4 regions of the Paenibacillus sp. DRB1-1 genome follow, and region 1 is predicted to be linked to each of the others. Evidence: predicted binding sites of a transcription regulator. Region 1 holds the regulator's gene; each other region holds the start of a gene.
What was found. The regulator Rex, encoded in region 1, represses fermentation and respiration genes when NADH is low (regulators of the CRP and FNR family bind a similar motif). The targets are predictions, from matches to a motif close to TTGTGAAATATTTCACAA.
Positions count from the first base shown of each region.

Region 1 (6,266 bases):
CTTAGCGATTTGTTCGCAGAGGAAGACAGTGACCTCGGATGGTTTCTTGATGGGGTGCGTGAAGAGAAAGAGCTTGATCCTATTCAGGATTTGGAGGGACATCAGTTTTTTCGTCAGCTTGCGCTAAAAGTGGAAGATTGGACGGAGCTAGCTGCACCGCGTAGAGAAGACGACCCGAATCCACTTTCAGGTGTTTCCTTTGAGGAGTACATGGATGATGTGCGGGACAATTTGCGTTCATCCTTGAGCCAATATGAGGAGCGCGAGGCGCAGATACAGATGATTGAGGGTGTAAATCAGGCACTGAGTGAAGACAAGCATCTGCTGATCGAAGCAGGTACAGGAACAGGAAAGTCCCTCGGTTATTTGCTCCCATCCCTGTATCACAGTGTAAAAAAAGGACAGCGCGTTATGGTAAGTACACATACGATCAACCTGCAGGAGCAATTACGCGAGCGCGACATTCCGATGCTGACCAAGGTGATTCCGTTTCCGTTCCGGGCTGCTATTTTCAAGGGTCGGGGACATTATTTGTGTCTGCGTAAGTTTGAACATAAAATAAACAGAAGAGACTTCGCGACACCGAAGGAAGATTTAATTACAGCGGCTCAAATGATCGTCTGGTTGACGCTAACAGAAACCGGTGATGATGAAGAACTGAATCTGAGCAACCGTGGAGGGGATTTCTGGGAAACGGTGGCGAGTGATTCAGAGTCCTGTCTTGGTCGTTCTTGTCCATGGTTCCGCAAATGCTATTATCATCGTGCACGCCATGAAGCAGGGATAGCGGATGTTGTTATTACGAATCACTCTAAGTTGTTCACAGACGTCAAAGCCAGTCACCAGTTGTTGCCGAGCTATGAACACCTGGTGATTGATGAAGCCCATCACCTGGAGGAAGTAGCTGGTAAGCACCTAGGTATGCATATGAAATATTTCACACTCGTGCATACACTGACGCGACTGTTCAAAGACAGCAAGAATGGACAACTGCCTTCACTTCGTCAACAGTTGGCAAAATCGGGGCACGAGAAGTCGGCGGATTGGGCCTCAACCATCGACCAGATGTATCCGCTCGTGTTAGAGGTTAAGGAAACTTGGGACCTGCTAAGCGACAAGCTGTTTGGCATGTTGCCAGAGCGAAGCGATGCGACACCGGGCGAAACAGGACAGTTTTCTTCCCGTCTCAAACCTTCAGCCAAGCCTGCAAAGTGGGATCAGGCGGGGGCTTTGGAAAATCAGCTATATGTAACGATGAGTGAAATTTTGCGCAAGGGCGACAAGCTGATGCTGGACGTCAAGGAAGAGCATGACGATTATGCGGCGGATAGCCTTATTACAGATATCACGGGTCTGCTCAAGGATTTGGCGGGGATTAGAGAAAATTTGCGATTTTTTATGCGACTCGATGATGAAACAACCGTATACTGGCTCGAAGCGAGTGGGCAATTCCGTAGTAAATCATTGCAATTTTATGCGGTGCCCGTCGATGTGAGCCGCCAGTTGAAAGAAATGTTTTTTGACAAAAAAAGAAGCATTATTCTGACGTCTGCTACCTTATCGGTAGATAAGTCGTTTCAGTACATGATCGATCAGCTCGGCTTGCAGGAGGCCGCAGATCAAGAGCGGCTGATGACTTCGCAGCTCCCGTCACCCTTTAATTACAGGGATCAGGTGTTGCTGGTCATTCCACGGGATTTTCCAAGTGTGAAGGGCAGTGTAGGAGATGCACATTTTGTAGATATGCTCGTTAGCTCTCTAGGAGCGACTGCTCAGGCGACGCGGGGGAGAATGCTCGTTCTGTTTACTTCCTATCGGATGCTCCGGCAAGTGTATGAGCCGCTCAAAGAGGCCTTAGCAGCCAGCGAAATTACTGTGCTGGGACAAGGTGTGGACAGTGGGAGTCGCAGCAAGCTAACCCGCCGTTTTCAGGAAGCTAAAGCTTCTGTATTGCTGGGAACCAGCAGCTTCTGGGAAGGCGTCGATATTCCAGGAAAGGCTCTGACTTGTCTGGCCATTGTTCGCTTGCCGTTTCAACCGCCGAATCACCCGTTGCTGGAGGCAAAAAGCGAGCTGCTTCAGCAGCAGAAGAAGAATCCATTTATGAAGCTGTCTGTACCACAAGCGGTCATTCGCTTCAAACAGGGATTTGGTCGGTTGGTACGTACAGCGAGCGACCACGGGGTCGTTATCGTTTACGATACGCGTGTGATCGAATCCTATTACGGAAAGCACTTTTTGTACTCGTTACCGGGACCAAAAATGGAGCATATGCCATCGGAGCAAATGGTGCCCCGCATCGCCGAATGGCTCCAATCCGCCCCGGAGACAGAGGCATAACGGACGGACACTAAGTATGTTCGTTACAATTAGGGGGAGCAAGTATGAAATCAGATAAAATTTCAGAGGCTGTCGTACGGAGGTTACCCGTATATTTACGTTATCTGAATGCACTTCACAAACGGGAGGTGGCTACGGTCTCTTCTCAAGAGTTGGGACAGAGGCTAGATTTGAACCCGGCCCAAATCCGTAAAGATCTCGCCTATTTCGGAGATTTTGGCCGGAAGGGTATCGGTTATGATGTTTCTTATCTAATCGAGAAAATACGCCATATCCTGAAAATTGACCAGCAAATTAATGTCGTATTGGTCGGTGCCGGTAATCTGGGGCAAGCCCTTTCGAATTATAACGCTTATTTAAAAGACAATATGAAGATTGTCGCAGTATTTGATGCGTTTCCGGATAAGGTAGGGACCAAGATCAATACATTGGTCGTTCAACCGATGGATGAACTGGAAGCGACTGTGAGAGAAAAAAACATTCGAATCGGGATTATTACCGTACCTGATTTTGAAGCACAGCACGTGGCTGACAGGCTTATTGAGAGCGGAATTGGAGCGATCCTGAACTTTGCACCGACTACTCTCAAGGCACCGGCCAACATTCGGATTCATGCCACAGACTTTACAACTGATTTGCTTAGCCTCGCTTATTATTTGGAGGACGGAAAGGAAGAAACACAATATGACAGTGAATAAATGGATGATTAAAAATGGCTCTTTTGCCGTAAATGGACCAGAAGCTGGGGTAGTCAATGGTTTTATGATTGTGGAGGATAGCCGTATTACTTATATTGGCGAAACTTTGCCTGCGGGTGAGGAAGAAACGGAAGCGATTGATGGTAAAGGGCTATTGTTTTTACCTGGTCTGATTAATACCCATGGTCATGCGGCGATGTCTCTGCTGCGTGGGCATGGAGATGACTTGGCACTTCAAGTATGGCTTCAGGAAAAAATGTGGCCTATGGAAGCCAAGTTTACATCTACGGACGTGTACTGGGGTACGTCCTTGTCTGTGCTGGAAATGCTGAAAGGTGGAACAACGACCTTCCTGGACATGTACGATCATATGGATGAGGTAGCTCGTGTAGCTGAAGAGTCAGGTATTCGTGCAAGTCTGATGCGTGGAGCAATTGGACTATGCTCGGAAGAAGAACAGCGAATCAAGCTGGCTGAGGCCGTGACTTTTGCGCGTAACTGGCATGGTAAAGCAGACGGGCGTATTACAACGATGATGTCTCCGCACGCGCCATACACATGTCCACCTGCGTTTATTGAAAAATTCGTACAAGCTGCGCATGATCTGGACTTGCCACTGCATACGCACATGTCTGAGACGATCGCCGAAGTGGAGCAAAACGTACGCGACTACGGTTTGCGTCCAGTTGCACACTTGGATAAGCTTGGCTTTTTCTCCCGTCCTTCGCTTGTTGCCCATGGCGTTCATTTGAACGACGAAGAAATAGCTTTACTGGCTGAACGTGGTGTAGCGGTTTCGCATAATCCTGGTAGCAATTTGAAGCTGGCAAGTGGTGTGGCAAGAGTGCCTGAATTGCTGCGTGCAGGGGTTACTGTTTCTCTCGGAACGGATGGTCCTGCCAGCAATAATAACCTGGATATGTTCGAGGAAATGCGTCTGGCGGCACTTATTCACAAGGGTGTATCCGGTGACCCTACGGCAGTTCCTGCAAGTGAAGCGCTGCGTCTTGCAACAGAATACGGTGCAAAGTCGATTGGTTTAAAAGAAGTAGGAGCGTTGGCAGCAGGCAACAAGGCTGACTTTATCGCGTTGGATCTGAATCAGGCACATTTCTTGCCGCGTACAGATCTTATTTCCCATGCGGTATACTCTGCAAGCGCCAAGGACGTGGCTCATGTGTGGGTAGACGGTCGCCAGGTTGTGAAAAACGGCGAATGCCTGACTATGGACGAGGAACGTATCAAACATGAGGCACAAGCCGCCTTTGAAGGGCTGCTGTCGCGCTAATTTAGGTGTCACATCCCCTTAGAGAGGAAGCACAGGTTTGAAAAATAAGAAAAAATGGATAGCGGTCGCCATTTTGGCCGTGATACTGATCCTGGTCAGCATTTTCTGGTATTATTCCTATGTTACTCAAGACCAGGTGGCTGAGAAAAATGCCGCTATCATTAAGGCCAAGCAATCAGGTGGTCTGGTTAGCACGACTCAAACATGGAAGTCTGTGTGGGATCAGGTATATTGGGTAGTTCAAGGGAAAAATGCACAGAATGAAAATATAATGGTGTGGGTTCCTTTTCAAAAAGTGGAGGGACAACCTAACGTACCTGCCGCAGATAATAGCGGTGTTCATACCGAGCTGCTGAAGAACGGAGTCGATGAGCAAAAAATGATGGCGCTAATTCAGCAGCAGCTTCCAGGTGTAAAAATTGTAAGCCTCCGGCCGAGTGTGTTCAATGGCGAATATGTGTGGCAGCTGTTTTACGATGATGGAAGCCATCATTACTATACCTTTTACCGTTTTTCAGATGGGGGAGCGACGGGTGTAAAGTATACTTTGCCCAATAACTGAGCTGGTGTAAGGATTGGCAGATGTGGAATGAATGACTAGTAAATAATTGAAAGTTCAAGAAAAAGACGTAAATGCGAAAAAAATCGTATTTACGTCTTTTAGTTTTGCTATGCCGCAACTCCTCCACACATTGCCTTCGATATTAGATATACGTTATGATATACTATATTTTATAAGTGATAGACAAAAATGATAGAAAAAAGAATTGCTGATCACTATAAGATCATGCAATTTGGTTGTTTGTTGACATTCGTCCCGTTTCTTCTGGGTTTTACATTTTGAGAGGAGGATGTTGTTTGAAATTGCGTGCAGTTCCTATCGTTGTGGCGGCAGTATTGGCAGCTTTGCTGCTATTTGGGGGATGGTTCATTTACCGTCAGGTTACAATGCAAAGTCCTCTGGAAAAACTGGTATCTCAATATCCAGGCGTGACAAGCGCTCAAATAGATATTAAACAGGATCAGGTTGTATTGAAACTAGATCTCAAACCGCAGGCAGATGTGGCCAAATTGGTCGATGTGGTTAAGCAAAAAGGACAATCCATCATTGGTAGCCGCACTATTAAGTTGGATATCACAGATCGTTCCAATTCAGCACTGAATCAATGGTGGTCTGAGGCTATGTTTCCTGTGGCTGAAGCGATGGAAAATAAAAAGTATACTCAAATTTCATCTACAGTTGAGCAGATGAAAAAGAAAAAGACGGGTATCAAAGCTGATACCGACATGGATTCGAACAATGTCTATATCCGACTCAGCGAAGGTAAAGCGACCAAGTTTATCGTTTTGCCACGTCAATCTCAGCAAATGGGGGTATGGCCTAATGCCTAGATGGATCAAGGAAATATTAATCGGCATTGTGCCGGTAACCATTATATTTCTCGTTTTTATTGGGGTAAATATTATCCCTCTTCTGGTTGCTGGCGTGATGCTTAGCGGCTTGTTAATGCTTATGCATGCGCGTGGCGGTTTGGCCGTAGGTGCTGGGCAAGAGCGTAAACGTAAAAAAAATGGTCCGGACAAGCTGACTTTTGAGGAAATCGGTGGGCAAGAAAGCGCCAAGCAGGAACTGCGCGAGGCCCTGGATTTTTTGAATCGACATGATGAAATTTCCAAATTTGGTATCCGTCCATTAAAAGGCGTTTTGCTCACAGGTCCTCCGGGAACCGGAAAAACGCTGATGGCGAAGGCAGCGGCACACTACACTAATTCTGTATTTGTTGCAGCCTCAGGTAGTGAATTTGTTGAAATGTACGTTGGTGTTGGAGCGGGTCGCGTCCGTGAGTTGTTTCGGGAGGCGCGTACTCGTGCAGCCAAGGAAAAGAAGGAAAATGCAATTATTTTTATTGACGAAATCGATGTAATTGGTGGTAAACGTG
Region 1 is NZ_JBODQH010000001.1:5,041,203-5,047,468, forward strand. Features, by position in the region: gene dinG (ATP-dependent DNA helicase DinG) at 1-2,340, shown strand, start outside; gene ACQW03_RS22560 (redox-sensing transcriptional repressor Rex) at 2,385-3,038, shown strand; gene ACQW03_RS22565 (amidohydrolase) at 3,025-4,326, shown strand; gene ACQW03_RS22570 (cell wall elongation regulator TseB-like domain-containing protein) at 4,364-4,888, shown strand; gene ACQW03_RS22575 (hypothetical protein) at 5,185-5,718, shown strand; gene ACQW03_RS22580 (AAA family ATPase) at 5,711-6,266, shown strand, end outside.

Region 2 (6,266 bases), 1.6 Mb from region 1:
CTCGTTCGCATCATCTTCTGTACTAAGAATGGAGCGTATTGCTCCCCAAGCCTCCTTACCATCCAGTGAAGCATGATAGTCTGATCCCAACTGGCGTATGGGCATAAAATATTCTGGTGCCAGAATAAGCACCGCAAGCGCTGCCTCCAGACCCACCGAGCCACTAATCAGGCGCAGCCCCAAGCCTACCGCGACAAAAGCGACCGATAGCATACTAAAAAAATCGAGGGCAAATGAGGAAAGAAACGCTACCCGCAGCGTGCGCATTGTTGCTGTGCGGTATTGGTCGCTGACCTTCCCAACCGTTTCCCCATGCTCTTGGCTACGACCCAAAAACCTTAGTGTCTGAAGTCCACGCAGCGAATCCGTGAAATGGTGAGATAACAAACGATAGGAACGCCACTGCTTGTCTGCCTGCTTCCGCGCCGCCAAACCGAGCAAAATAAAGAAGCCCACCAGAATCGGCATCGTAGTCGTCAAAATCACACCTGAAATGACATCCAATGTGAAAACATACACAAGCACAAGTATAGTTACAGCCATCATGTCAATCATTCGAGGAATGGACAGTTCCAAATACGTGCGAAAACGATCCATGCCGTCCAGCGCTAGCGTCACCAACTTGCCGCTGCCTTCCTGCGCTGCAAAACCCGGCCCCCGTTCGAACAAACGTGCAAGCAGACGCTCCCGTAAGGAAGCGCCTGAAGCTTCGGCAAAACGGCCGGCTGTCCGGCGTTGCAGCCAGATCATCGTATGCCTCATTGCAAAAGCTGCGAAAAACAACGCCAGCGACGGCCAAGCCATCACCAGCGGATTTTTATCAAACAAAATCGTAACAGCCTTTGCCAAGAAGACTGCTTGTGCAATCACAGCAGCCCCCTGGAGCAGGGAAAGGGCAGCCAGTAGCAGCATTACTGGCCGAATGCCCTTTAGTTCAAACCATGCCTTATCCATTAGTATTCCAAATGATCCTTCTCACTGAGGCGCTTATGGAAAACAAAATAGCTCCACGCCTGATAAGCCAGCACAAAGGGTAAAAGCGTTGCTGCAACAATCGTCATGGCTTTCAGTGTGTAATGACTGGAGCTTGCATTATAAATCGTCAAATCAAAAGCACTGTTAATTGAGCTCACCATAAATCTTGGGAACAAACCAACGAATAACGAAACGAAAGTCAGCAAAATCAATGCCCCTGTCATCCCGAAGGCCCATCCTTCGCGGCGCTGCTTCAGGAAGTACCACGTCAGCATATAGGCGACAATTCCCACTGCTACCGCAGCATACATAAAGGGACCGCGACGTGCAAATAAATCCGTTACAAAATAAGTCCATACCACCATGCCAGCGAGTAAAATGCCCAATACCGGGAGAAATTTGGACGCAATCACGCGAGCACGATCCCGTACTTCTCCAATCGTCCGCAGGGAAATAAACGTCAGCCCGTGCATTAGGCACATTCCGACCACTGTCAGTCCAATCCATACGGTGTATCCATTGAATACATCGGAAAATCCAGCTTTCAAATCCATGTTTTGCTGAATAGGTACACCTTTCACCAAAGCCGCAAAAGCCATACCGAACAGCATCGGCGGTAGAAAGCTACCAATCAGAATGCAGGCATCCCACGTTCCTGTCCACCATTTCCCTTCAGCCTTGCCTCGGAACTCAAAAGAAACTCCACGCAAGATCAAACCTAGCAAAATAAAGACAAATACCAGATAATATCCGCTGAACATGGTTGCATAAAAATGCGGGAAAGCGGCAAACATCGCCCCTGCTGCTGTAATCAGCCACACTTCGTTAGCATCCCAGAACGGACCAATCGTATTGATCATCAAACGTTTTTGCTGGTCATTACGCGGCACCAATCCTGTGGCCATTCCTACGCCAAAATCAAAGCCTTCCAGAAAAAAGAAGCCAGTAAACAGCACAGCAATCAATAAGAACCATAAATCATTTAGCGACAATGGTGTCACCCCCTTGAGCAAAAGGATCATGAATTACCGTTTGCTGATGCGGCTCAATATCTGGACCTTTGCGAGCCGTACGGTAAAACAGGAACGCCAGCACACCTGTTAAAATTAAATACAATGTGGTAAATGAGATGAACGAGAACAGCACTTCTCCAGCCACAACAGTAGGCGAAACAGAATCTTTTGTTTGAAGTAAACCAAATACCGTCCACGGTTGGCGACCTATTTCAGTCATGATCCAACCTGAAGTATTCCCAATGAATGGAAGGGATATCCCCCATATCATAAGACGGAAGAACCAGCGATGTGAACCTTCCAACTTTCTACGGAACGTCAGATAAGCTCCATATAAAGCGAGTGCAATCATGCCACATCCCGCCGCAATCATAATGCGGAAGCTCCAGAACGTGGTACGTACTGGCGGGATATAATCTCCCGGACCATAGGTTTTCTCATATTCAGCCTGAAGCTCATTCATACCAGGCACAGAGCCGGTAAATTTACTATAGGATAGAAAACTCAAAGCAAAAGGAACTTTAATCTCAAAGGTATTTTCCTTTTTTCCAGGATCAATCCATGCGATAACTGTCCAAGGAGCGGGGTCACCACTGTTCTCCCATAAGCCCTCACTGGCAGCCATCTTCATCGGCTGTGTTTTCACTAAATATTGAGCCTGACCATGACCAAACAAAGGAATAGCAATGGCACTGATTAAAGCAACAATAATGCTCAATTTGAAAGAAGGTTTAAAAAAGTCCATATTCTTTTTGTGCATCAGCTTCCATGCACTGATACCCGCGATCAGAAATGCCCCCGTTGCAAAAGCAGCAAACAATGTATGTGGGAATTCCCATAACAGTTGTTCGTTCGTTAACAGAGCAGCAAAATCTTTCATTTCTGCACGTCCATTTTGAATCTCATATCCTACTGGACGCTGCATGAATGAATTAGCAGCTAGAATCCACAATGCCGATAACATCGTACCGATAGATACCAACCACATACAGATTAAATGGACCGTTTTGGACAATCTTTCCCAACCGAATACCCATAATCCGATAAAGGTCGATTCCAGGAAAAATGCAAGTAGCGCTTCAATCGCCAGCGGCGTACCGAATACATCACCCACAAAACGGGAAAAGTCCGACCAGTTCATCCCGAACTGGAATTCTTGCAAAATCCCGGTGACTACGCCCAATGCAAAGTTAATCAGCAGAAACGTTCCCCAGAATTGAGCCATTTTTTTGTACAAGTCATTTTTCTTGATCACATACATAGTCTCCATAATTGCCACCAATAACGACAATCCAATGGAGATCGGCACATAAACAAAGTGAAGAATCGTTGTGGTTGCAAACTGCAACCGTGCCAAATCCAATACGTCCATGATGTTGCTCCTCCCCCTACACTTCTCTTAACATTGTTTTATAGTGTCTGTAATCTGAAGTTCTCTACCTTTGTGATAGTATTCACACTCTTACATATGCAGCGACCACTTTTTAGATAATGACTCACTCAACTACCTTAACCATGGTTGTCATGATCCGGCTTCAGATTATCCCCATTATATAGAATAAATTTAAATGAAATAGAATCGAAAATGTGAACATCGTGTCAAAGCTGTGTCATAATGATGGCGATTTGATGAAAACGGCCTAAACTCCATAATAAATGTGACATTTTCGATTGAACTATCCATTTTTCCATCATAAAAAAGAGCCTCTCTTCGTTCGGAGATCGTACCTCCGACATCTGCAAGAGAGACTTCATAGCGTGAAAAATTTGTGATTCTATCAACAGCCATCTGTTCCTCCATTCTTTTGAACCCGATTACGGTAGGAGGAAGGTGACATTCCAGCATACTTTTTAAATTTACTATGAAAATAATCTGCATTCGCATATCCCACGCGTTCCGCTACCTGGTGCACCTTAATTCCTTGTGCAAGCAATTCCCTTGCTCGCTCAATCCTCACCTTATCCAGGTAGGCATTAAAGGCCTCGCCAGTATGACTTTTGAACAATTTGCCCAAATAGCCACTATTGTAATTGAACATATCTGCCAGTAACTCCAATCGCAAATTTTCATCATAATGACTATGTATAAAACCAATCATTTGTTTCATGATGATGTTTTTGCCACCGGGATCAGTCTGGCCAATCCATTGCAACACATGCTCCAGCGAGTGATCCACCAGCTCGCCTAATGTGGAATAAGCATATACATCGGTTATAAAGCTGGAGTGCTCCTCCAGCACGGTTCGGCTGTGATCCTGTCCGGCTGCATACTTGTTCAACGCCAGTGTGAATGTTTGGGCGAACGCCGCCTTGATTGCAGATTCTGTGCGATAAATTCGTGGAAATTGGCCTTCCATTTCCTTAATGACACGGGTTGCAGCTTCACTATTAGCCATATCTAGCGCATAGTAAAGCTTTTCTGCATAACGTATGGGATCATCTGTGGCACTATCAGGCGCTCCACTTATTTCAGTCTCGATGATCTCCAATTCGTGTAGGTCTCCTGAAAGCATGACTCTTTCTGCCCGGAACAAAAACGTACGCTCTAACAATCGTAGTGCCTGCTCAAAGGATCTGGGAATGTCGCTAAGAATGGCTACAGGATCACCGGCAGCCACATAAATTTCCGTAGCCCACGGCTTTAGCTCCTGTCGCCAAGCAGCCAGCAACTGAACAGCATCTTTCTCCGTTTTTAACGTGGCGGGAAGCAAGAGACCCATATATATTCCCGCCTCAAACACGATACCTCTGCCCTGCTCATGGCACAATTCTGTTAGCCGCTGCTTTGCTGCCGACTGCCGGGCTTGCCGATCCCAGTCAGGTATACGTAAATCCAGCAGAATAACCTGATAGCTACTCCAGTCCAATGCTGGTAACGCTGGCTGTTGTCCATGTTTTCCGTTACCGCTTTGATGTTCAGCTTGCTTGGATGCTCTGTGCAGAAAATCAATGCTTTCCATAGCATTACGAGCATGCTCTTGATGAACAGGAAACAATAGTGCTTCGATCCAATTACGCTCATGGGAAGGTGGACTTCCCCATTTGCCGTCTTCTTTCTCGTCCTCAATGTTTTGCCGTACCCGTTTCAACTCTGTCGTCATTTCTTCCTCATCAACTGGCTTCAGTAGATAGCCATCGACCCCGAAGCCCATGGCTTGCCGTGCATAATCAAAGTCTGCATATCCACTTAATATGAGAAAGTGAAATGGCTCTCCGTTCTTTTCACGTATGCTTCGTATAACCTCCAGTCCACTCATCCCGGGCATACGAATATCTACAATAACCAGCTCTGGCCGATGCTCTCCGAACTTATCCAAAGCCTCGCGTCCGTTCCCTGCCGTATCGACAACATGGAAGCCACAATTCCCCCAGTCGATAATGGAGGACAATCCTTCACGAATCGCAGGCTCATCATCAACAATCATTGCTTTATACATTCGACTCTTCCTCCCTTGGTATGGAAAAGTATACGGTTGTTCCTACTTGTAATGCGCTTTCAATATGCAGTCCATGACGTTCACCATACATCAATGTTAGACGTTGATGTACATTACGCAGACCAATACTGCTGCCTTCCGGCTCATCCGTTCCCCTGATCCGAGCTAGCAGATGGGTCAGTTGCCCAGCTTCCATGCCGATCCCGTCATCTTCTACTTTAATGTTCAATTCTCTTTGTTCTATTGTAATATCTACCTTCACGGTAACTGGCTCTTCCTTATTTTCCAGGCCATGAATGACTGCATTTTCCACCAGTGGTTGTATGATTAAGGGTGGAATGGATATGTCCGTTGCGCCTTCTTCCAAATTCACTTCATAGATCAAACGATTTCCAAATCTGAACTGCTGAATTTGCAAATAGGATCGCACCATATCCAGCTCCTGTAGTACCGTCGTTTTACCACTGCCAATCTCCAGATTCCGGCGCATCAACCTGCCAAGTAAACGCACCGTCGTTGCAATTTCCGCTTCCCCATTCAAATGCGCTTTCATTCGAATGGATTCTAACGCATTAAACAGAAAGTGCGGATTAATTTGGCTGGCCATCATTTTTAGCTTGATATCCTTTTGTGCCAATTCCAGCCTGTTATTGTGCTCACTCGTCTCATAGACCTGCGCCATGAGTTGGCGAATACTACTTACCATATAGTTGAAACGGCGGGATAAGTCCCCGATCTCGTCCCTTCCTTCCACACTCGATACCACATGAAAATCGCCCGCAGCTACCTTATCCAGCTCATAGCTCAACCGCTGTAGGCGTTTGGTAATCAGCCAGGAAAT
Region 2 is NZ_JBODQH010000001.1:3,482,059-3,488,324, reverse strand. Features, by position in the region: gene cydD (thiol reductant ABC exporter subunit CydD) at 1-954, opposite strand, end outside; gene cydB (cytochrome d ubiquinol oxidase subunit II) at 954-1,967, opposite strand; gene ACQW03_RS15355 (cytochrome ubiquinol oxidase subunit I) at 1,954-3,360, opposite strand; gene ACQW03_RS15350 (response regulator) at 3,767-5,425, opposite strand; gene ACQW03_RS15345 (cache domain-containing sensor histidine kinase) at 5,418-6,266, opposite strand, start outside.
Region 2: ACQW03_RS15355 (cytochrome ubiquinol oxidase subunit I) is a predicted target of Rex. The motif match lies at 3,431-3,448, and genes of this name have one in related genera.

Region 3 (6,266 bases), 3.4 Mb from region 1:
TCAATGCATGAGAAGAGGATGAAGGAATACCGAACCACCAGGTTAAGAGGTTCCAGATAATCGCAGCGATCAGCGTCGCAATGACGATTTCAATTCCATTCGTAAGCTTGGTTGGATCAGCGACACTTCCACCAATGGTCTTCGCAACCCCTGTAAACAATATTGCCCCGAGAAAGTTCATGACCGCAGCCATAATAATCGCACGTCGCGGGGTCAATGCACGGGTCGATACCGAAGTTGCAATCGCGTTCGCCGTATCATGAAAACCATTAATAAAATCAAAAGCCAGAGCAAGAAAAATAACAATACCCAATACCAATAAACTTGTATCCATGTAAAAGGACTCCCTTACGAGTTACGCATAATGATGGATTCCAGCATATTTGCAACATCCTCGCATGAATCCGTTGTCGTTTCAAGGCGTTCGTACAATTCTTTGCGTTTAATCAGTTCAATAGGGTCAGTTACAGTTGCAAACAGGTTTTTAATGCAAATACGCAACAATTCATCCCCCTGATTTTCCAAATCATTCAGGCGAATAGTGTATTCACGAATGGCCAGCAATTTTTTCTGTGAAAGCAAATGCACAGCTTTCTGAATTTCGTAAGCTGATTGACGCAAAATATCAGCGAACTGCACAATGTACTCGTCCGGCTCCGTAATATTGTACATATAAAAACGAGAAGCCGTCGCTTCAAGACCGTCCAACACATCATCCATGGTTGTTGTCAGTTCCATGATGTCATCGCGTTCCAACGGCGTAATGAAGGTCTTGTTCAGCTCAGTAATAATCGTGTGTGTGTAATCATCACACTTATTTTCATACTTCTTCATTTCATTTGTAAACAAAGTTACATCCTGAAGATTTGAAGTATGTTGGGCAAAATAATCGGCTGCTTGCACGATCGTATCTGCCATATTTTCCAACGTCTCGAAGAATATATCCTTTTTCTTCAATCTCATAACGATTACCCCTTTACGAAAATATCCGCAACCTGTTTCGACTGCAATAGACAACCTTTGCTATCTTATCACACTCATCAATGTTTTTGTAATGTTTGTAAAAGCAAATTTCATGATATACGTATACAGTGCCCGACATGGAAGGTCATTATCCGACATTTTTTCCCTAAAAAGGTGTATTTCGTTTTCTAATTCGCTTCTATGGTTACATGTTCCTTTAGTGAAGTATCTGCAGGTACCACATGTATATAGGATGTACCTGGTGTTAACGGGATTTCAACCCCATTTTTCATAAAACGAATCGCATCGCCTGGTGTATGTTGCCACTCAGCCTGTATTAACTGTCCTTGTTGAAACACCATGGCCTCTCCGCTAGCGTCCAACTCAACACTTAATCTGCCTACATCATCCAACGTTCGATGTCTAGCGCTCATCACAATGACATTGGCTGCTGAGAGCTGTTGGTTATTATTTTGATCCACATGTGACTTTTCGTTCACAAAACGCTTATATTGTTGATCCGCTGGATCATAGGTATAAGATACCCGATAGCTTTTAAGCAAAAACCGGATTTGTAAAGATACTGCAGTCTCGTCCACCATAACTGGGGTTTCACCGGATTTAAGGTAAGAATATACTGGAACGTCCGTCTGCTTGGCATACCCTTTACTATCGCTTCCTTTGCGCAGTCTGTTCACGTCTGTGTATAAATTATGTGGAGGACGACGATCTTTGCTTCGCCAGAAGTAAGCCCCTCCATTTGAAATCTCATCCAGATGTTCCTTCCGCTGCTGCTGTAAAATCGCATAGGCATCTGTGCTTCCCCCTGCGTGTATCGGCAACGCGCCATAGGTTTCGCCCAGCTCAATCAAATACGGCCGAATGCTACGGACTGGTCCGATCTTTACATCTCCGCCATGACTTTGGAAAAAAGCGACCAGACGGGTAATCCCGCCTTCTGCAAGAACTTCATATACCATGTCTGCCTGGCTAAGTCCTGCCTGTGGACGTGCAGCAGGAGCATTATTGATCATGACAGCGAGCGGTCGCTCCAAAACTGGCTGCTCCACCGGAAGACCGGTGAGCGGAGCTGTAAATACCGGAATAGACTGCTCCTTCGGCGGTTCAAGTGCCTCCTTCTCTGTTTCTTGCTTGGTCAGTTGGGGAACGGATTCAGATTCACCCGTATTGGACATAGCAGAACAAGACATCAGCATCATGCATAACAGAGCTGAGGCCATCACACGCAACCAATGATTTCGTTGGGAAATGGGCCCGGACAAGTTCATCCCTCCACTTAGTTATTTTTCTCATTATAAGCTTTATTTCCTGTTTTTGTCTTGATTGAAGCGTGAGTAATCTATAGAATACTTATCTAAAGACATTAAAATTTAAAAAATATTTAGACTTTGTGATTTTTATCACAAATATCTGTAACTGAACCTACTACAATAAAGGTGTAGCAAAGATGATCATCCCCAACAAAATGAAATACAACCAACACTATAGATTAAGAAAGAGGAGTGGTTTGAATGTTTAACAGCTGGTTACGTGAGAACAAAGTCGCAATGTGGTTGCTGACTGTAGTACGGGTTTATCTAGGGTATGAATGGATGACCCACGGACTTGAAAAGCTGACAGGTGGATTCGATGCAGGCGGATTTATCTCGGGGGCCATTGCTAAAACAGGTGGAGAACATCCCGCTGTACAAGGCTGGTGGGGATCGTTCCTGGAAGCCTTTGCCTTGCCGAATGTAGGTTTGTTCAACGTCCTGATCCCATTGGGTGAGTTCTTGGTAGGGGTTGGCCTGCTTCTCGGTACATTGACTACACTGGCTGCTTTGATGGCTATGGTTATGAACTTCTCGTTCCTGTTCTCGGGTACAGTAAGCACCAATGCAATCTACCTGCTGTTTGAAATCTTCCTTGTAGTTGCTGGTGCAAATGCCGGAAGAATTGGCTTTGACCGTTGGGTACTGCCCTTCCTGCGTGGACTGTTTCGTAAAAATAAAGATACCTTTCCAGCGGACCCTAGTCGAAAAATAGCTTAAACATCCCAAAATAACCGTTATCCTCCGGGATAATGGTTATTTTTTTGCGCTGTTATGCTCACAAGGGGTCTTTCAGCTCCTTCTAACTCGAACTCTTTTATCGGATTCATCATCCCCTCCAAACGTTTACAAGTTGGATACAACATGGAATGCTCACGATACATTTACCCTATACACTACAGTTACATCAAAGAACGTAATGGAGGGTTATATCATGAAAAAAATTACCAAAGCCTATCTCATGCTCGCAGCCGTAACTTTCACAGTGCAGACTATGGGATTGGGATATACGACATCAGCCAAAGCGGCGATGTCTACTACGACATCTCAGGCAGAAAGTGTACAACATATCTCCAAGACCTTCGAGCAGCTACTACGCCAACCCGGCAAGCTACCTCAGGCATTCACTTATTTGCAAAAGCATATTCAATCCATTCCAGCCTCTCAAGCTACCATCATGGTGCTTCATCTGGAAAATGCGCAGAACCAGCAATTGGATTCCTATGCAAAGACGTTATACCCGGCCTCTGTTCAAACCAAAATAAATCAAATCTATAAACCCGGTGATTCGTTCACAAATGTAATCAGCCGTTCAAGCGATGCGAACCTGAAAAAGTTGCTAACTCAAACAAGAGATGCCGGCTACAAACTTGAAACTGCAGAAGGCATGTACTACCCAGTCATCAACTATGAAAAATATAAAGTCTTCGGGAAGCACACCTCGACAGATATCCGCAGCTATATTGACATCATGGCGATGGAATCCGGACAGGCGGCTACCAAGGATGCCGCGCTCCGTATCGGATACCAACAGTTAGCCGGACGAGTGCTGGCACAGGAGGCATTTTTAAACCAATATCCACACTCCAACCGTACACAAGCTATAAAAAATTTGCACGATCTGTACTTCTTCTATACTTTCTATGGCACGAACAATACGCCATTATTCGATTATGATACCGGGAAGATTCATCCGAATGCCAAAAAAGGGTATCAACTCGTCGTTCAACGTAATATGGATTCGAAGAGTACCTACATTCAAAAGCTGAAAGCATTTATGACACTGTTGGATCAAAATGGAGATCAGCGTACTACGCAGGTATCCACTTGGCTAAAAAAGAACGTGCCTTCTAATTAATCAAAGACGCAAAATACACAAAAGAACTTCCATTCCCACACACCATGTGGATTCGGAAGTTCTTTTTTTACATTTACGTATCACTTTCTTGACCAAAAGCCCAACAATTGAGACTCAACGAGCCAAGGACATACGACTGAAAAAGCTTATGCGCAGAGCGCTCATGATCCGCAGCCCCCATCGCATAAAACAAAGGTGAAAAATGCTCTATTCCATAAGAAGGTACCGCCTGTTTGGCATATGGAGCCTTTTTGTCATATTGGAATAGGTGACGCAAATTCCAGTCTTGGAGTTGCTGTGCAATCCAGTCATCATATTGAACGGCCCAATCGGCTGGCTCACTCGTCTGCTTGAGTGTTCGCAAGTTGTGGACCAATCCGCCGCTACCGATAATCAAAATCCCTTGTTCTCGCAAAGGCGCCAGCATCCGTCCAATCTCGTATTGCTCCTGAGGAGCGCGCCGAGAATCAATGGATAAGGGTACGACCGGTATGTCCGCATCAGGATATATATGCCGCAAAACCACCCATGCCCCATGATCCAGTCCTCGGTTCCGAACCGGCTGGTGGAACAGGTTATGCTGACTGAACAGATGCTCTATCTCCTCATACAGCTTTGGATCGCCTGGTGCAGGGTAATCGATTGAGTACATTTCTTCGGGAAAGCCATAGAAATCGTGCAACGCTGCATGCTGATCATCCGCGCCGATACATTGATCGGGGCTATCCCAATGCGCGGAAAAAATGACAATTCCTTTGGGTCGGGGCAGGCTCGCGCCCAGCTTTGCAAGAAAGCTGGTATATGCGTTATTTTCTACAGCCAGTGTCGGTGAACCATGCGCAACAAAAATTGAGGGTAATGTCATCGCTGCCAACCTCCACACGCCAGTATAGTGTTACTCTTCCATTTTACTCCGGCGGAGGCGCAATTTCCAATACAATCCGTTACACACTGAAATCAGATCATCCAGTGCTGCCAATCCCGTTGAATATTTTCCTGCTCATCCAGCCATTCAAGTGTCCGATCAATGAGCCGTTGCCGCTCTTTACCTGACGAGAAAGTGTGATCCCCCTGGAAAATAATCTCTTTATCACAGCGTCCCTCTGGGCGCATCCAGAATACCTTTTGAAACAGAAATGCATAATCCACAGGAATAATATCATCCGAGGTGCCATGAATAACGAGCACATCTCCGTTAAATTTAACGGCCTCCTGGAACGGCTGAAATTGAGCTAACGACTCAAAATAAGCAGGCGTAAACTTATAGCCCAAATAGTCGGCATGACCGGTTTTAACAGACTCATCGTACACGCTTCGCTCCGTAATTTTGACGATGTCGTTGAATGGATAGCCCACTGCTGACCAAAGAACCAGATTTTGTACTCTCTTATCCCGTACAGCTGTGAGAAGGGCAACCGCGCCCCCCAGACTGTGACCGATCAGCGTCACCTTGGTCGGGTCAATGTCCGCACAATTGACGGCGTAATCCAACACGGTACGTGTCTGATTGATCATGGACTCAAGCCCCTGCTTGCCGTATTCACCTGTGCTTTCCCCACAACCGGCAAAATCAAAGCGCAGGACAAAGTATCCCCCTTCGGCCAGTTCACGCGCAGTCTTGACGAATAATCGATCTACTCCGATACGATTGCCTACAAAACCGTGACATATAACAACGAGGGGAACTCGTCTCTGACGCTCTCCCTCATTTGTACGGTTTGGATAATGAATTGTTGCGGCCAGTTCTTCATGTTCAAAGCGAATTCCAATTTGCCGTTCCATCCTGATTCCCCCTGTTTCAAGCTTCACTACATTTATGAATTCAAGCTCATATAGTAACGTGGAATATCCATCCAGGATATTCATTCACTTTAATTCCGATAAGTTTAATAAGTTTTATAGTAAAGTCAGTCTATCATCGCCCTGCTTCCTTGTCAACCTGTCAGTTCACATCGTTAAAAAAGTAAACAAATAGCGCTCCCCGATGCGATTCCGGAGAACGCTACACTACACTTATTAGAGTGAATCCACTACATTAAAGTAGACATTCGTTATTCGTAGCTGTTCCTAAACATTTGGTGGGTCTCCGTTCGTCCCTCCCACTCCAGCTTACA
Region 3 is NZ_JBODQH010000001.1:1,595,869-1,602,134, forward strand. Features, by position in the region: gene ACQW03_RS06945 (inorganic phosphate transporter) at 1-334, opposite strand, end outside; gene ACQW03_RS06950 (DUF47 domain-containing protein) at 349-963, opposite strand; gene ACQW03_RS06955 (DUF3048 domain-containing protein) at 1,152-2,246, opposite strand; gene ACQW03_RS06960 (DoxX family membrane protein) at 2,496-3,014, shown strand; gene ACQW03_RS06965 (hypothetical protein) at 3,229-4,152, shown strand; gene ACQW03_RS06970 (dioxygenase family protein) at 4,226-5,017, opposite strand; gene ACQW03_RS06975 (alpha/beta hydrolase) at 5,110-5,934, opposite strand; gene ACQW03_RS06980 (hypothetical protein) at 6,204-6,266, opposite strand, start outside.
Region 3: ACQW03_RS06960 (DoxX family membrane protein) is a predicted target of Rex. The motif match lies at 2,373-2,390, and genes of this name have one in related genera.

Region 4 (6,266 bases), 2.8 Mb from region 1:
ATTGGTATTGCGTTAACAGGGGCAGGTTCATATTCCATCGATGCATTACTTAGATAAAACATGATGTTTAGGTCATTAAAAGTCATCAATAATCAAAAATAAAGGTTCCTACGATTAAAGGAGGGCTTCATATGTCACTTCAAACTACAGGTATCCATCATATTACAGCTTTTGCCGGTAATCCGCAGGAAAACTACGACTTCTATGCCGGCGTCCTGGGACTTCGGTTAGTGAAGAAAACAATCAACTTCGATGCTCCTGAGGTTTACCACTTGTACTTTGGTAGCGAGGCAGGAAGTCCTGGAACGATCATTACTTTTTTTCCTGCACCAGGGACTCCCAAAGGACGAATCGGAGGTGGCCAGGTGGGGATAACCTCGTATGTGGTCCCCCCAGGTTCACTTGATTTTTGGCAGCATCGTTTGCAAAGCTTTGATATTCAAGTTACGAAAACGAGCCGTTTTTCTGAACAATATCTTCAATTCGAGGATAATGAGGGTTTACGCCTTGAGCTTGTTGAACGTGAAGCGGGAGCGAATAGTACTTGGTCTTACGGTGGCATTTCGGCTGATAAAGCAATTAAGGGGTTTGGAGGTGCCGTGCTATTTAGCGTCAATCCACAGAGAACGATGGATGCATTGGAGAGCATACTCGGATTTACGAAAATCGCTGAAGACGCCGAATATGCCCGTTATCAGTCCGTAGGAGAAATCGGCAACATCGTAGATGTTCCGCTCGCCAAAATGGGTGTAGGCTTTGGTGGAGCAGGCACGGTACATCACATTGCGTGGCGTGCAAAAGATTTTGAACAGCATGAAGAATGGAGAAACGCAGTCCAGCATTATGGCTATCAGCCGACTCCAATCATAGACCGCCAATATTTTAATGCGATATATTTCAGAGAAGCGGGCGGCATCCTATTTGAAATTGCTACAGACCCACCGGGATTTGCTAACGATGAACCTGCTGAATCTTTGGGGCAGAAATTAATGCTGCCAGAGTGGTATGAACCGCAGCGGGCTCAAATCGAGGCGAATCTGCACCCTATTAAAGTGAGAACATTAACTGGGAAACAACAGTAAGTAAAAGTTGCATACGACTCTTCCATAAGACAGCTTGCCGAGTATGGCCTGCTCTCATATGGAGGAGTCTTTTTATTCCGGGAAAAATTCATGTGTTTCGGGGCCTTCCGGGCTCTTGCTATTCCACCAGCTTTTCAGACTTCACCAGCATTTCTCGTAACACGTGAGCGACTCGACTTTTCCGATTCTCTGCTTTCTTTTTTATCAAGTGTAATGATTTTTTGTATGCATGAGTATGGCTTTGATCGTAGAACTGTTTGGCTGCAATGCGTAGTGTTCTTCTTAATAACAGTGCTGATGAGCGTGTTAACCTAGAGCGGAATCCCCTGCGCAATACCCGCAACGTATTTTTGTAGGTCTCAAAATCCTCGGATGGAGGGATAAGGGCAAATAAATTTAACGAGGAGTCATTGAATCCGTAGGTTTCATACATGATTCTCAGGTTTTCCGTATTTAAAACGTTACCTCTAAGATAGGTTGGATGTTCCTGATGGTATCCGACCACCTCTTTGATGCAATAAAAAGGGATCTTCAAGCGATGCAGTCTATAGCCAAGGTCCCAGTCTTCGAGTCCATACAGCACAAACCGTTCATTGAAACCTCCAATACGAATCAAGTGGCTGCGTCTGATGGCTACACAACGAGTAACCAGCAGCATCCAGGGGGCAACGTCCGTTGAGGCAAATTGTTTCTGCGTATTGGGAGGTACCCTTGTGGGACTAACTACTTTAGACAGTGCACCCGTTTGGTGAAGGATATCTTCAGGGGTTATGATTGGAGTAATTTCGTTCGCTGCTTCATAGTCAGCATTCCATAAGTTGGACTGCGTAAGTATGTTGCGACATTGTTCTTTTTCTTCAGGTGAAAAGTCAGGGTAATAATGGGTAAAAGCATCGTCCCATGAGTGAGGAATGCCTGAGAGCACGGACTTGGGATATTTACGGTGATAACGGCTCACGATCCTAATGAATTCCGGTAATACTACAAAGTCAGCGTCGCAGAAGATGATGTATAGCCCTTTTGCACGGCGCAGTCCCAAATTTCGAACGGCAGATCGACCGCGTTGTTCCTGATGTGACACATAGATAAGAGGATAGGATGCTTTGAAGCCTTCGACCATTTCTTTCGTTCCGTCTGTAGAACCGTCATCAGCTACAATTACTTCGAATAGTTGCTTTGGATAGGTTTGTGTCTCAAATGAAGCGAGTGTGAGCAACAATTGCTGGGCTCGATTATAGGTTGGAATGATGACGCTGTAGCGGATAGCCAATATGATCTCCCCCCACCATTCTTATTAGAAAACGCTTGAACAAGATAAATAATAACAATGTATTCAAGGATTGTAGCCTGGTCTAGTCAAACATCCCTCAAGGTTCGAAACAGGCTTGGTTTTATTACTGATGCTAAGGTAGGGGTTCTGTATTTCCTGCTGTTTTGCAGGCACGTTCAGTGGTGTTATGTATGTGTAATCATGGTATTATGCATAGAGATGTAAAGTAAAAGCGAGGTCACTTCCTATCCGCTGAAAGCCCGCTCAGCAAACAGAAACAAACATGAGATGAAATGGGCAAGTTATGGTAAACTATATAGAGTTATAGAAGACCTGAAAGAGGAGTACTATATGACACAATTTGTCTATAAGCAAATTATTGACGATCTCAAGATGAAAATCTTTGCGGGAAAGTTTGCAGATATGAGATTGCCAGATGAACGTAGTCTTAGTGAGACTTACCAGGTTAGTCGTAGTTCAATTAAACGTGCTCTGACTAAAATGGAGAATGTCGGAATTATTTTCAAAAAACAAGGTTCCGGGACATTTATAAATCCATTATACATAAGAAATGAATCTATCTTTAACTACGAAGGCTCTAATTTAGGGGTCACTGATAATTTTCAAATGCATGGTAAAAAGCCAAAAATCAAAGTATTGAGTTTTGAGGTCATTCCGCCAACAGAAGAATTACAGCGCGATTTGTTCTTGGAGACTCATGATTTTGTTTACAAAATTGTCCGCTTACGTCTGTTTGATGATGATCCATTTATGATTGAAACGGGCTATATCCCCATTAAAATTGTCCAAAATTTAAATCAGACAATTATCGAGGGGTCCATTTTTAATTATTTGGAAGACTCGCGGAACTTGGCCGTCACCAAATCTTTTTTATCCATTTTTGCAGAACCGTCTCAAGAGAATGATCAAAAGCTACTACATTTAAATGAAAATGAGCCTGTAGGTATTATGGAAGGTGTGTTCTTTTTAGATAACGGTACGCCATTTGAGTTTTCTCATATGCGATTTCATTATAAATATTTGAAATTTAATACCTTTGTATCGGTTCACTAATGATAAGACTGGAGAATTCTCCGGTCTTTTTTTTATGGTTTTGAAAAAAGGATTGAAGCCTGCGATTGCCTCATTTAATACAAATTTTATTGGTTTATACTTCTATATATTTAAATGTAAGAGCTTTTTTACTGTCTTTTTAATTTATATTTCATAGTATGTTCAAAATTTCACAAAATTGGACCGTATCACTTGTGAAAAAGGTTGAATTAAATTGGCGTAGCGTTATGATGGACATGTAGATGAAATTTCCGGAAATAAATTACAAACCAAACTACTTAGGGAGTGGACACAATGTCATTATCACCCGTGTTAGCAGATTATTCATCTAAAACATATTTGAAAAAACTTGATGCATATTGGCGTGCAACGAACTACATTTCGGTAGGTCAGCTTTATTTAAAAGATAATCCTTTGTTAAGAGAGCCTTTAAAAGATTCAGATGTGAAGGTTAAGCCTATTGGACACTGGGGCACAATTCCGGGCCAAAACTTTATTTATGCACATCTAAATCGTGTTATTAATAAATATGATTTGAGCATGCTTTACATTGAAGGTCCTGGTCACGGCGGCCAGGTTATGGTTTCAAATTCTTATCTGGATGGAAGCTACACTGAAATCTATCCGCAAATTACACAAGATATCCCAGGTATGAAGAAATTGTTCAAACAATTCTCTTTCCCTGGCGGTATTGCTTCACATGCTGCTCCTGAAACACCTGGATCTATCCATGAAGGTGGAGAATTAGGCTACTCCCTTTCTCATGGTGTAGGTGCCATTCTGGATAATCCTGATCTGATTTCGGCTGTTGTTATTGGTGATGGCGAAGCTGAAACTGGCCCATTAGCCGCTTCGTGGTTCTCTAACAGATTTATCAATCCCATCACAGATGGTGCAGTGCTGCCAATCTTGCACTTGAATGGCTTTAAGATTAGTAACCCAACGATTATGTCTCGTCAATCGAAAGAAGAATTGACCTCATACTTTAAAGGTTTGGGTTGGGAACCGTTCTTTGTTGAAGGTGAAAATCCGGATCACATGCATCCAGAAATGGCGAAAGTATTGGATACGGCCATCGAGAAGATTGAAGCTATTCAGAAGAATGCGCGTGAAAATAATGACCTTACTCGTCCGGCGTGGCCGATGATTGTATTCCGTTCACCTAAAGGCTGGACAGGTCCGAAGGAATGGGACAACGTACCGAATGAAAATTCATTCCGTGCCCATCAGGTTCCAATTCCGGTTGATCAAAAAAATATGCAGCACGCACCTGCTTTGTTAGAATGGCTGAATAGCTATAGACCAGAGGAATTGTTCGACGAAAACGGTCGTTTAAACTCTGAGCTTGCTGAAATTCTGCCTACAGGCGATAAACGTATGGGAATGAACCCTGTTGCGAATGCGGGTAACCTCATTAAAGACTTGAAATTACCGGATTTCCGTAACTATGCATTGGATAATTCCGTACCGGGTAAAGTGATTGCGCAAGATATGTCGGTTTTAGGGAAATACGTTAAAGATGTGGTTCTCTTAAATGAAGAAAATCGTAATTTCAGAATCTTCGGACCGGATGAAACGATGTCTAACCGCTTGGCTCCTGTTTTTGAAGTAACCAAACGCCAATGGATGGACCAAATTATTGAACCTAATGATGAATTCTTATCATCCTATGGGCGCGTAATTGATTCTCAATTATCCGAACACCAAGCTGAAGGATTGCTGGAGGGTTATGTATTAACAGGTCGTCATGGTTTCTTTGCAAGTTACGAAGCCTTCCTGCGTGTGGTTGACTCGATGATCACCCAACACTTTAAGTGGCTGCGTAAAGCAACGGATCAAGGATGGCGTGCAGATATCCCATCATTGAATGTCGTAGCAACCTCAACAGTATTCCAACAGGATCATAATGGGTATACACACCAAGATCCAGGTTTGTTAGGTCATTTGGCTGATAAAAAACCAGAATTTATTCGGGAATATCTGCCAGCGGATGCCAATTCCTTGTTGGCTGTTTTCGACACCATTTTAAACGACCGTCAAAAGATCAATTTGATTGTTTCGTCTAAACACCCACGTCCACAATGGTTTAGTGCTGATGAAGCGAAAGAATTGGTGGATAAAGGGTTGAAGATCATTGACTGGGCAAGTACAGATCAAGGTGGAGAACCTGACCTTGTCATTGCTTCTGCTGGTACAGAGCCAACGATTGAAAGTTTAGCTGCGATTTCCATTTTGCATGAAAAATTGCCTGACTTGAAGATTCGGTACATCAACGTGGTAGATTTGCTGAAACTGAGAAGTCAAAAACTAGACCCACGTGGATTATCCGACGCCGAGTTTGATCATTTTTTCACAAAAGACAAGCCAGTTGTTTTCGCTTTCCATGGTTACGAAGGTCTGATCAAAGATCTGTTCTTTGATCGTCACAATCATAACTTGCATGTACATGGTTACCGTGAGAACGGCGATATTACGACACCATTTGATATGCGTGTATTGAATCAAATGGATCGTTTTGACTTAGTGAAGGAAGCTGTTCTCAACTTACCTGACGCTGAGAAGTACACCAACATTGTGGATGAAATGGATGCTACGGTTAAGAAACATCATCAATTCATTCGCGAAGAGGGCATTGATTTGCCAGAGGTAGAGAACTGGGTATGGAAAGGCTTGAAATAAAAATACAGACACTTCAACTTTGTGTTGGACAACCAAGCCATTAAGTATGAAGTGGGATATATGATTTGGTAGTGGAACAAGTGCCTGACCCCTTGACTTCAAGTATGATTTCAATGGGGATCAGGCGCTTTTTGATTTAGCACACAGAGAACTTGGTAGGG
Region 4 is NZ_JBODQH010000001.1:2,290,239-2,296,504, reverse strand. Features, by position in the region: gene ACQW03_RS10135 (DoxX family protein) at 1-57, shown strand, start outside; gene ACQW03_RS10130 (ring-cleaving dioxygenase) at 132-1,082, shown strand; gene ACQW03_RS10125 (glycosyltransferase family 2 protein) at 1,201-2,352, opposite strand; gene ACQW03_RS10120 (GntR family transcriptional regulator) at 2,704-3,426, shown strand; gene ACQW03_RS10115 (phosphoketolase family protein) at 3,721-6,105, shown strand.
Region 4: ACQW03_RS10115 (phosphoketolase family protein) is a predicted target of Rex. The motif match lies at 3,585-3,602, and genes of this name have one in related genera.